Regions from separate parts of the Vibrio sp. JC009 genome, predicted to be linked through region 2. Evidence: predicted binding sites of a transcription regulator. Region 2 holds the regulator's gene; each other region holds the start of a gene.
What was found. The regulator PurR, encoded in region 2, represses purine synthesis genes. The targets are predictions, from matches to a motif close to TNANGNAAACGTTTNCNTNA.
Positions count from the first base shown of each region.

Region 1: the regulator PurR is predicted to act here: its motif matches at 1,812-1,831, upstream of glyA (serine hydroxymethyltransferase).
Region 3: the regulator PurR is predicted to act here: its motif matches at 1,976-1,995, upstream of L3Q72_RS16445 (formate--tetrahydrofolate ligase).

Region 1 covers NZ_CP092106.1:738,821-742,104, reverse strand. The annotation lists gene L3Q72_RS03510 (hypothetical protein) at 1-287, shown strand, start outside; gene glyA (serine hydroxymethyltransferase) at 497-1,747, opposite strand; gene L3Q72_RS03500 (YitT family protein) at 2,100-2,702, shown strand; gene treC (alpha,alpha-phosphotrehalase) at 2,755-3,284, opposite strand, start outside.
Region 2 covers NZ_CP092106.1:1,994,259-1,997,542, reverse strand. The annotation lists gene L3Q72_RS08890 (TfoX/Sxy family DNA transformation protein) at 1-476, opposite strand, end outside; cyclic di-GMP riboswitch class I at 595-702, opposite strand; gene purR (HTH-type transcriptional repressor PurR) at 827-1,831, opposite strand; gene torD (molecular chaperone TorD) at 2,055-2,702, opposite strand; gene torR (two-component system response regulator TorR) at 2,948-3,284, shown strand, end outside.
Region 3 covers NZ_CP092107.1:330,311-333,594, reverse strand. The annotation lists gene L3Q72_RS16450 (OmpA family protein) at 1-211, shown strand, start outside; gene L3Q72_RS16445 (formate--tetrahydrofolate ligase) at 208-1,956, opposite strand; gene L3Q72_RS16440 (CreA family protein) at 2,131-2,601, opposite strand; gene L3Q72_RS16435 (flavodoxin) at 2,863-3,284, shown strand, end outside.

The DNA of each region.
Region 1 (3,284 bases), 1.3 Mb from region 2:
GGTGCTCATCAAACAACACTCAGAATGACAATTATCTGGATGCGTCATTTGAGCTGTGCAACACCGAAGTGGATGTCTACTCTGTCAGCGATGACGGCCGTGTACGTATTATCTGTGCCGATGGTTCTAAGTTCACCATGAACAGTGAAGACACCCTTGAAATCATGCGTGATATCAACATCGACTACTGCACCGGCGAAGGCCTGTCTAAGTTTAACGAAAGCCGCCGGTATTATTCGTTTCAGTGTAAGTCGGGGACTACGCTTAGTATAAATAAGGACGAGTAGTTTTTGGGGCCCTGGGCCCTTGGACGGTCGCTGCGCTCCCTGTTAGGCCCTGGGAAAGTGGCGATAGAAACTTTCGAGAAAACAAAAAATCCCCGCTTATTTTAAATAATGCGGGGATTTATATTTCAATCAAAGCAGGCCATCTTACCCGCCTTACTCCCAGAGCCCATAGGACGAAGTCCGTTCCCAGGGCCCAGGGCCTTTCTTAATTACGCATAAACCGGAAGACGCTTACAAATCTCTAAAACCTTAGCCTTAGTCGCCTCGATAACCGCTTCGTCGTTAATGTTATCAAGCACGTCACACATCCAGCCTGCAAGGTTCTTCGCGTCTTCTTCTGTGAAGCCACGGCGAGTGATTGCTGGTGTACCAACGCGGATACCAGAAGTCACAAACGGGCTGCGTGGGTCGTTTGGTACTGAGTTTTTGTTTACCGTGATGTTTGCTGCACCAAGCGCTGCGTCTGCTTCTTTACCTGTGATGTCTTTGTCGATCAGGTCAACAAGGAACAGGTGGTTTTCTGTCGAACCAGAAACGATCTTGTAGCCACGAGCGATAAACTCAGCAACCATAGCTTTTGCGTTTACAACCACGCGCTGCTGGTACTCTTTGAACTCTGGCTCCATCGCTTCTTTAAACGCTACCGCTTTACCAGCGATTACGTGCATCAGAGGACCACCCTGACCGCCAGGGAATACCGCTGAGTTCAGCTTCTTGTACATGTCTTCGCCAGCGTTAGACAGGATCAGACCGCCACGTGGGCCAGCAAGAGTCTTGTGAGTTGTTGTTGTTACAACGTGCGCGTGCGGCAGTGGAGTCGGGTATACGCCAGCAGCGATAAGACCGGCAACGTGCGCCATATCAACAAACAGGTAAGCATCTACTTTGTCTGCGATTTCACGCATGCGAGCCCAGTCAACCACCTGAGAGTAAGCAGAGAAACCACCGATGATCATCTTAGGCTTGTGCTCAAGAGCAAGTGCTTCCATCTCATCGTAGTTGATTTGACCTGCGTCATCGATACCGTAAGGAATGACGTTGTAGTGCTTACCAGAGAAGTTTACCGGTGAACCGTGAGTCAGGTGACCACCGTGAGCAAGGCTCATACCAAGAACTGTGTCGCCTGGCTTAAGAAGCGCCATGTAAACCGCGCTGTTCGCCTGAGAACCTGAGTGAGGCTGAACGTTCGCGTACTCACACTCAAATAGCTGACATGCACGGTCAATCGCCAGTGCTTCTGCCTTGTCTACATACTCACAACCACCGTAGTAGCGCTTACCCGGATAGCCTTCTGCATACTTGTTAGTTAGCTGAGAGCCCTGAGCTTCCATAACGCGTGGGCTGGTGTAGTTTTCTGAAGCAATTAGCTCAATATGCTCTTCCTGGCGAAGAGTCTCTTCCTGGATGGCTGCGAATAGCTCCGCATCATAATCAGCGATGTTCATGTCACGCTTTAGCATCTGTATCTCCTGACTCAGATAATCTGAAATTTCCTAAAAACCACACAACGAAACGTAAAATGCTCCGAGCAAACGTTTTCGTCACTCTGATAAGTGGCAATATTCTACCTAATTTGACTTAAGTCAGAAAGCCACTTGCCAGCATTTCTTTATGCAGAATTTTCATGTTCCATGTGAATTAACTTCATTAAACAGCAGGCCTGACCAGTTCTGGTTGTCCGCTGTCAATTTCCTGCTTTACACTCCGTAAAAAGTGAATTACACATGTTTACCACTAAATTCCCCCCCAAGCTACAGAAAATATAAGTTTTTTAATAAGATTCCAGCCATTATAGGTAAGATGATTTTAATAATGGCTGAAAAACACACACACAAAGAAGATTGGGTTGCCATCTTAACCGGTACATTTCTCACTGCGCAGGGCGTATTTTTGCTGCAATCAGCGGATCTGCTGACAGGCGGCACGGCCGGTTTAGCTCTGCTTTTAAATCAGATAATTCCGCTCACCTTCGGAACCCTCTATTTTGTGCTTAACTGTCCGTTTTACTATCTGGGATGGAAACGCTACGGCAAAACATTTGCGGTAAACAGCGTAATTTCCGGGGGACTGGTTTCCATTTTCGCAGATCACGCCGATCTGGTAATTAAGCTGGATTCAATCAATGAAATCTATTGTGCCGTTGCCGGCGGACTATTGATGGGGCTGGGAATGCTGATCCTTTTCCGTCACCGCTCCAGCCTGGGAGGGTTCAATATATTTTGCCTGCTGATTCAGGATAAAAAAGGCATTCCGGCGGGTAAAGTTCAGATGCTGATTGACGCAGGCATACTGATCGCTTCTCTGTTTTTTGTTTCAGTATGGACTATCGCCCTGTCAGTAACCGGGGCCATTGTGATTAATATGGTCCTTACCATGAACCATAAGCCAAACCGGTATATTGTTACCTATGGTTGATTAAAGAACTCCTGCACTGGTAATACCAATCCCAGTGCAGGAGTTCACCTTATCAGCTCTCAATCAGCAAAATTCTGCACTCATAAGGCCTGAGTACCAGGTTATTTTGCGACTCTTCCACCGGGTAGTTTGAAAGCAGGCAGCTTGCCTTGCTTAGCTCAAACTCCGCCGGAACTGTACATTCAGCCTCTTCACCATAATAGTTATTTACGCAGATAAGTGTCTGCTTACTATCACGGCGCGCATAACAGAACACCTGCTTGTGCTCAGGCAGAAGGTCAAGATAATCGCCGCTAGTGATAACCGGAATATCTTTACGCAACTGAATCAGTTTCTGATAGAAATAAAACACTGAATCCTGATCATCAACCGCAGATGCGGCATTCACTTCTGAATAATTAGCTGCCACTTCAAGCCATGGTTTACCCTTAGAGAAACCAGAGTATTTTTCCCGGTTCCACTGCATCGGTGTCCGGGAGTTATCACGGGACTTCTGGTCAAGGATTGCCAGCATTGCAGCCTGTTCCACGCCCTGCTGATTGACCATAATGTCGTACATATTGGTACTTTCAACATCCTGAT
Region 2 (3,284 bases):
TTTGTCTGTTTGATCGCTTTAAATGCGCCAACAGAGCCAGCTTGTCTTAGTTCGGCTACGGAATTAATCCCGGCCTTTTTTAGCATGCGTTCTGTGCCCAGACGCAGGTTTGGAAGGTCTTTCAGGCGGGTTGGTTTTTCCTCTGCCTGGTGTGCCTTTTCTTCCTTAGCGAGATTTAGGGCATGCTCAGCAATTTTCAGGATGTCGTTAGTGTCATCCCAAAAGTCCTGCGGAAGTGCGAAGTATTTTGTAACAACCGGGAATCCACGCTTCTTATAAACATAAGGCTTATAGCCAGCAGCTTTGAATTCTTCAATTGTAGAATCGTTTGAGCGAATATGAAGGGCATCATTTACGACAAGAGCAAACATCGTCTCATCAACAAAAATGCCAAATCCACCAAACATTGAACGTGATTTGACTTTACCAAAATGTTCGAAAAGTCTGAGTGAATCTTTTAATACTGGTTTATCCATGGTGCTTGTCTCGGGTTAAAAATTGCTTCAACCAATTTGTTTCCGAGAAAATTAGCAAATCTATGTGATCTGTTGTCAGAAAACGGTAAAACTCGCGTTTTCTGAATGCTAATTTGCTTTCGGCAACCCCGCTGCCTTTCTATTAAAATCAGTTGGTTAAACTAATTATAGGCTAAGGCCGGTGGCTTTGCGTCCCATTTTTTCAAATGGTTTGCCTTGGTCGTGACCTAATAAATATAGTAAAAAAATGAACAAAGATCACGCTATTTGATGGTTAACGTGATCTTTGTTCAAAAAAGATAGGTAATATTGGGTGAGATATTTAACAGAAACTCTTTTTATTTAACAACTCAGTTACGAACCAAAACACTCTTACGCGAGATTATTTCAGGGTGCATCTCAAAAATACGACGCTCATGCTCCTTGTTTTTGATTCTCTCCAGCAGAATTTCAAACGCGGTTTTACCTACACGGCGTTTTGGCTGGTGCACAGTCGTTAGCGGTGGAGAGTAGTAGGCTGCAAGGTCGATATTGTCATAACCGATCACAGAGATGTCTTCCGGAATGCGAATGCCTTTTTCCTGCAGGCGGCTCATCAGCCCTAGCGCCATAATATCGTTGAAACAGAAAACGGCTGTTGGTCTGTTTTCCATCGCCAGAATCTTATCAGCGGCTTCAACGGCAGTATCACACTCAAAGTTACCTTCAAGAATGTTCTTTTCGTTAAACTCAATATTAAACTCGTCAAGAGCGCGCTTATAACCCTGAATACGCTCAATGCAAAGCGTTCTGTCTCTGAAACCGCTCAGGCAGAAAATATTTTCGTGGCCCCGCTCTATCAGATATTTGGTCGCAAGGTAGCCACCCTCTTCTGAGTTATCGATAATCTTATCTGACAGTGATTCGCCATGGCCCCAGTCCATAATCACTTTAGGAATATCAGTCAGGCCTTCAATCATTTCCTGAAGCTCAGGAGTCAGGTCGCTACAGAGAACAAAAATGCCGTCAACGCGCTTTTCTGCCAGCATTCGGATGTAATCACGCTGTTTCTCGTAGATACCGCCGGTATTACACAGGATCAGCGTATAGCCCTGACGGTAGCAGTAGCTTTCAAAGCCATCGACAACTTCAGCAAGGAAAGGGTTAGTTGACTGAGTTACCAGCATGCCCACGGTACGGGTTGAGTTACACTTAAGGCTGCGTGCAACAGCACTTGGTGCGTAATTTAATTCTTTAACCGCTTCCATTACTTTTTGCTGGGTGGTTTCAGCAACAAAACGGGTTTTATTTATAACGTGGGATACAGTAGTGGTAGATACACCTGCCAGGCGTGCTACGTCTTTAATTGTGGCCATAAATTTGTCCTGTGTATGCTGCCAACATCAAATGGTTTGTGTTTATTATAGTATTATCAACAGTAGGTTGAGTTGTGATTAAAACACAAAAACCGCTATTAAAAGTGATAGCGGTTTGCAGCAAGATTCATATTTTATCGATTGCGGCCCCGATTTTAGACCTATTTGCTTCGGCAGACAACGCCCTAAACGGGCGTTTCTTCACAAATATACTTAATGGGTACTATTCACCGCCTAAGTATGTACAATCCAGTTTGCAGAAGTCCACAAGAAAGGCTGCGACGCTGGCATAAAAACCAAATTCATCAAACTTCTGGCACTTCTCGCTAAATTGAGGGAACCAGCTCAGCATATATTTTTCGATAAAGGCTTTTTGCTCAATAAGCGCGTCATTAATATGTTCCAGCTTTTCCAGCTCGTTGGAACGGATAATCATGTTGCCCAGGAAGTCTAATTCCAGAGCAATATGGTCAGCTGGCTCATTTAAGCCTTCCTGAATGGCGATGCCTTTTTTCTGCATCAGCTCGGCCATTTCCTGAGCGGGTTTATCGTTCAAAAGGCCAGAGTCACCGATATACAGTGAAGCATAAGGTAGTGCTCCGCCCTTATCTGATTTCAGGAACAGGTCACAAAAGTCAGCAGCAAGCTCTAGTTGTGCGTCTTCTCTGTCCTGCAGGCGGTTCAGTGCATCTGTCAGTCTGTCGACTGATGGTTTTAAGATCTCATTTTCACCAAGGCCGGATAAAAATGAACGTATTTCCGGTGTCTGATAAGCATCAAGCTCTTTTTGAGTTAGTTCTTTGGCAAAAAGGCTGGATAACCACCAATAAATTTCCGCTCTCTTTTCGTTAAACGCTTTTGTTTCTTCCATCACTGAATTCCTACCAAGTCTTATTAATATATTGATTATAAGTGTAAACAAAAAATATGAATAAAACTAACCACTAATATGAAAAAATGTGACACTTTATATTTAAAAATTAACGCAACTTCAGATACTTGCGTTGAGTCAATAAACAGTAATGTTTTTCACAGTTCCGGCAATATGAACTAGAATTGTTAATAGTTATGAATAGAATCCCATTAATAACTCTGGACTGAATGAAAGCGGTGATTATGAGCAGCCATGTATTAGTAGTAGAAGATGATATTGTGACCAGAAGCAAGCTTGTGGGTTACTTTCAGAATGAAGGTTACCAGGTAAGCGAAGCGGACAGCGGTGAACAGATGCGGGATGTACTGAGTGAAAATGAGGTAGATCTTGTGATGCTGGATATCAACTTACCCGGAGAAGACGGACTGATGCTGACGCGTGAGCTGAGAAGCCAGTCAGATATCGGTATCATTCTTGTCACCGGACGTACTGATAGCATAGATAAAATCGTCGGGCTGGAAATGGGGGCTGATGATTATGTCACCAAACCGTTTGAACTAAGGGAGTTGCTGGTTCGGG
Region 3 (3,284 bases), on a different replicon from region 2:
TACAGACAGCACAGGCAGTTCTGCAGTAAATGAAAGCCTTTCGCAGCGCAGGGCAAACATGGTGAAATCAGAGTTAATGAAATACAACGTCTCATCAGCGTCGATTTATACCCGAGGATACGGCGATTACATGCCTAAATGCAGCAACAGTACTAAGTCAGGAAGAGCATGTAACCGGCGTGTGGAGTTATCGTTTGTTATGCAGAACTAGCTTAAACCAGTCACATTCCCGTCTTCATCAATGTCCAGGCTCATAAATGCAGGTTTCTCCGGCAGGCCTGGCATTGTCATTACATTACCTGTCAGTGCGTAGATAAACCCGGCGCCTGCGCATAATCGCAGCTCTTTAATTTCTATCTCAAATCCCTGTGGCGCGCCTTTCAGGGAAGAGTCGCTTGAAATGGAAAGCGGTGTTTTTGCCATGCATACTGCAAGTTTCTCATAGCCAAGGCGCTTGTAATGCGAAAGCTGCTGCTTCGCTTTTTGTGATAATGTCACACAACATGCGCCGTAGCCAACTTCTGCTATGCTCATCAGCTTTTCTTCCAGGCTGTGTTCTTCGCTGTAGAGTCTGTTAAATGACGCTTCGCTGTTACAGGCAAGAACCACCTTTTCAGCAAGCTGTGCCGCTCCGTGTCCACCTTCGGCAAATGAGGTGCTGATAGCAACGGAAACCGGCAGCGTTAGCTCGTCAATTTTGTTCGCCAGCCAATCCAGTTCGGCTTGAGAGTCCTGAGGAAAACGGTTAATGGCAACGACCGCCGGAACGCCATAGCGGGTTACGTTTTTGATATGCCAGAGCAGGTTTTCAAAACCGGCTTCAAGTGCCTTTTCATCGCTTTCAAACAATGAATCGGGCAGGGGTTGTCCCGGTCTGAGATCGTATAGCCCGGAGTTCGCTTTAAGGCCGCGTAAAGTTGCAACGATAACAGCGCAGTCCGGCGCTTTCCCTGATGCCGCTGCTTTAATATTGCAGGCTTTTTCAAAGCCCATATCGGAGCCGAATCCGGCCTCAGTGACGGTATAGTCGCAAAGCTTCAGGGCAACTTTATCGGCAATAATCGAAGAGTTTCCGTGGGCAATATTGGCAAAAGGTCCGGAATGAATCAGGGTGGGAACGCCTTCCAGCGTCTGCATCATGGTCGGCTCTATGGCATCACGCATGGTGACTGTCATGGCGCCGGCCACCTGCAGATCTTCTGTGGTAACTGGGTTTCCTTCCAGATCGTATGCCAGAACAATGCTGCCAATTCGCTTACGAAGATCTTTCAGATCGGATGCCAGCGCCAGAATGGCCATCAGCTCAGAGGCTGCTGAAATATCGAAGCCTTCAGCCCGCTCATAGCCGTTAATGGTTTTGCCGGGCTCGTTGTGGCCAATGGTGACCATACGCAGGGCGCGGTCATTGTGGTCAACAACCCGGCGCCATACCACGTTCTCAGCATCGATTTTCAGTGCCTTTAATCCGGTTTTAGCCTGAAACTCGCTATAACCTAATCTCTGCTCGTGATAGATACGGGCATCGATGGCTGCTGAAGCAAGGTTGTGGGCTGCGGTTACTGCGTGGATATCTCCGGTAAGGTGCAGGTTGAGTTCATCCATCGGAGCAACCTGACTATAACCACCACCGGCAGCGCCGCCTTTGACGCCAAATACCGGCCCCATAGACGGCTGCCTGATGCAGGCTGCGACAGACTGCCTGAGTTTTGCCAGACCCTGAGCCAGTCCAATAGTGGTAACGGTTTTGCCTTCGCCAAGGGGAGTTGGAGTAATCGCGGTAACCAGCACCAGTTTGCCGTCGGATTTATGTGATAAGCGCTCAAGGCAGTTAAGAGATATTTTTGCTTTATAGTGACCATGTGAAACAAATTCGTCCTTCTGCAGGCCGAGTTTATCAGCGATTTGTCCGATTGGTTTGAGTTGCGCGGAACGGCAGATTTCTATGTCACTTAGCATTAATTACCTCATAAATGCGTTACGTAAACGTTTGCGTCGGGATGATACCCTGCAAATATGCTTTGTAAAGGAAAAATAACAGCAATATTTTTTGGTATTTTTGAGGCAGATAGTTATACAGACTTTGATTCGCCATATCCAGCAGAATACTGAATATGGCGTTAAGAGGAGTGGCTATTTCTCCGCAGCTGGTTCCTGATAGGCTTGTGTTCCCCATAGCGGAACGGTTGACAGGCTATGCTTGAAGCTGCCGGAAGTCTCTTTGGTAGAATACGAGAGATACATCAGAGTTTGTGAACCTTCATCATATATTCGTCTTACTTTCATGTTCTTAAAGAAAATACTTTTCGACTTAGTAAACACAACTTCGCCATCTTTGGAACGGTCGATCTTTGCAATCATATCAGCCGTTATTTCCCCGGTTTGACGACAGGCAATAGAGCTGTCGCTGGGATCAGAGAGGCTAAAGTCTGCCTCGATAGAAGCTATATGACAGGTAACGCCGCTGACAATAGGGTCGGTGAGCGTATTTAGCTTAATATCGGTCAGTGTAAACGCACCAAGAGAAACATCTCCGACTTCGTTGCTGTCACAGGCTGTCAGGGCCAGAGTGATAGCAGATAGAGTGACCAGTTTTTTTAACATAATAATTAGCCTGTTAGTGAACGAATGGGTATACCTTTAAAATATTGGTGAAATTGGCATTTTTCAACTCGGGCTAGCATAAAATTTGCAGGAAGATAGAATAGTGACAAATTTTTGAATAGGAAGGGTGCATGAGAGCGGTTTTAGTATTGATACTAGTGTGTGCTTTGGCTGGTTGTGCGTCGAGCCCGGCTGGTTCTGTCTGTAATTCAACGGTTTGTGATATCTGGAACTGATGCAAACCGAACATAGGAAGTTTTTGTGACCACAATAAATGAGTTAGTTGAAAAGAAAAACAGATGGCTTGCCAGTCAGGTTGATGTTAAGTACCCGACAGCGGAAAGCTTGCGCGGAAGGGACTTGTACAGGGAAAGAGAAAAGGCCGCGACCTACGGGCAAATTCAGGCAGAAACGGCAGATGTTCAATCCGGAGAGTATGAAATCTATGAAGTTGATTTTCACAGGTTAACGGTGATGTTTGCGCAATTCGTGTCTGAAGGCTGGAATGATGCCTCTGATAAGGCCTGTGTGCTGGAGTTTCTGGCTCAGATCATCCTTTCGGACGAACACAAAATTTATCTGGGCTTTCAGAAGCAGGTACTGCTCTTTGCCGCTATCATGAGTGCAGATAAGACGCGTACCTTGTTTTCCGACATTACAATTACTTCTTCTGCCTCATCGCT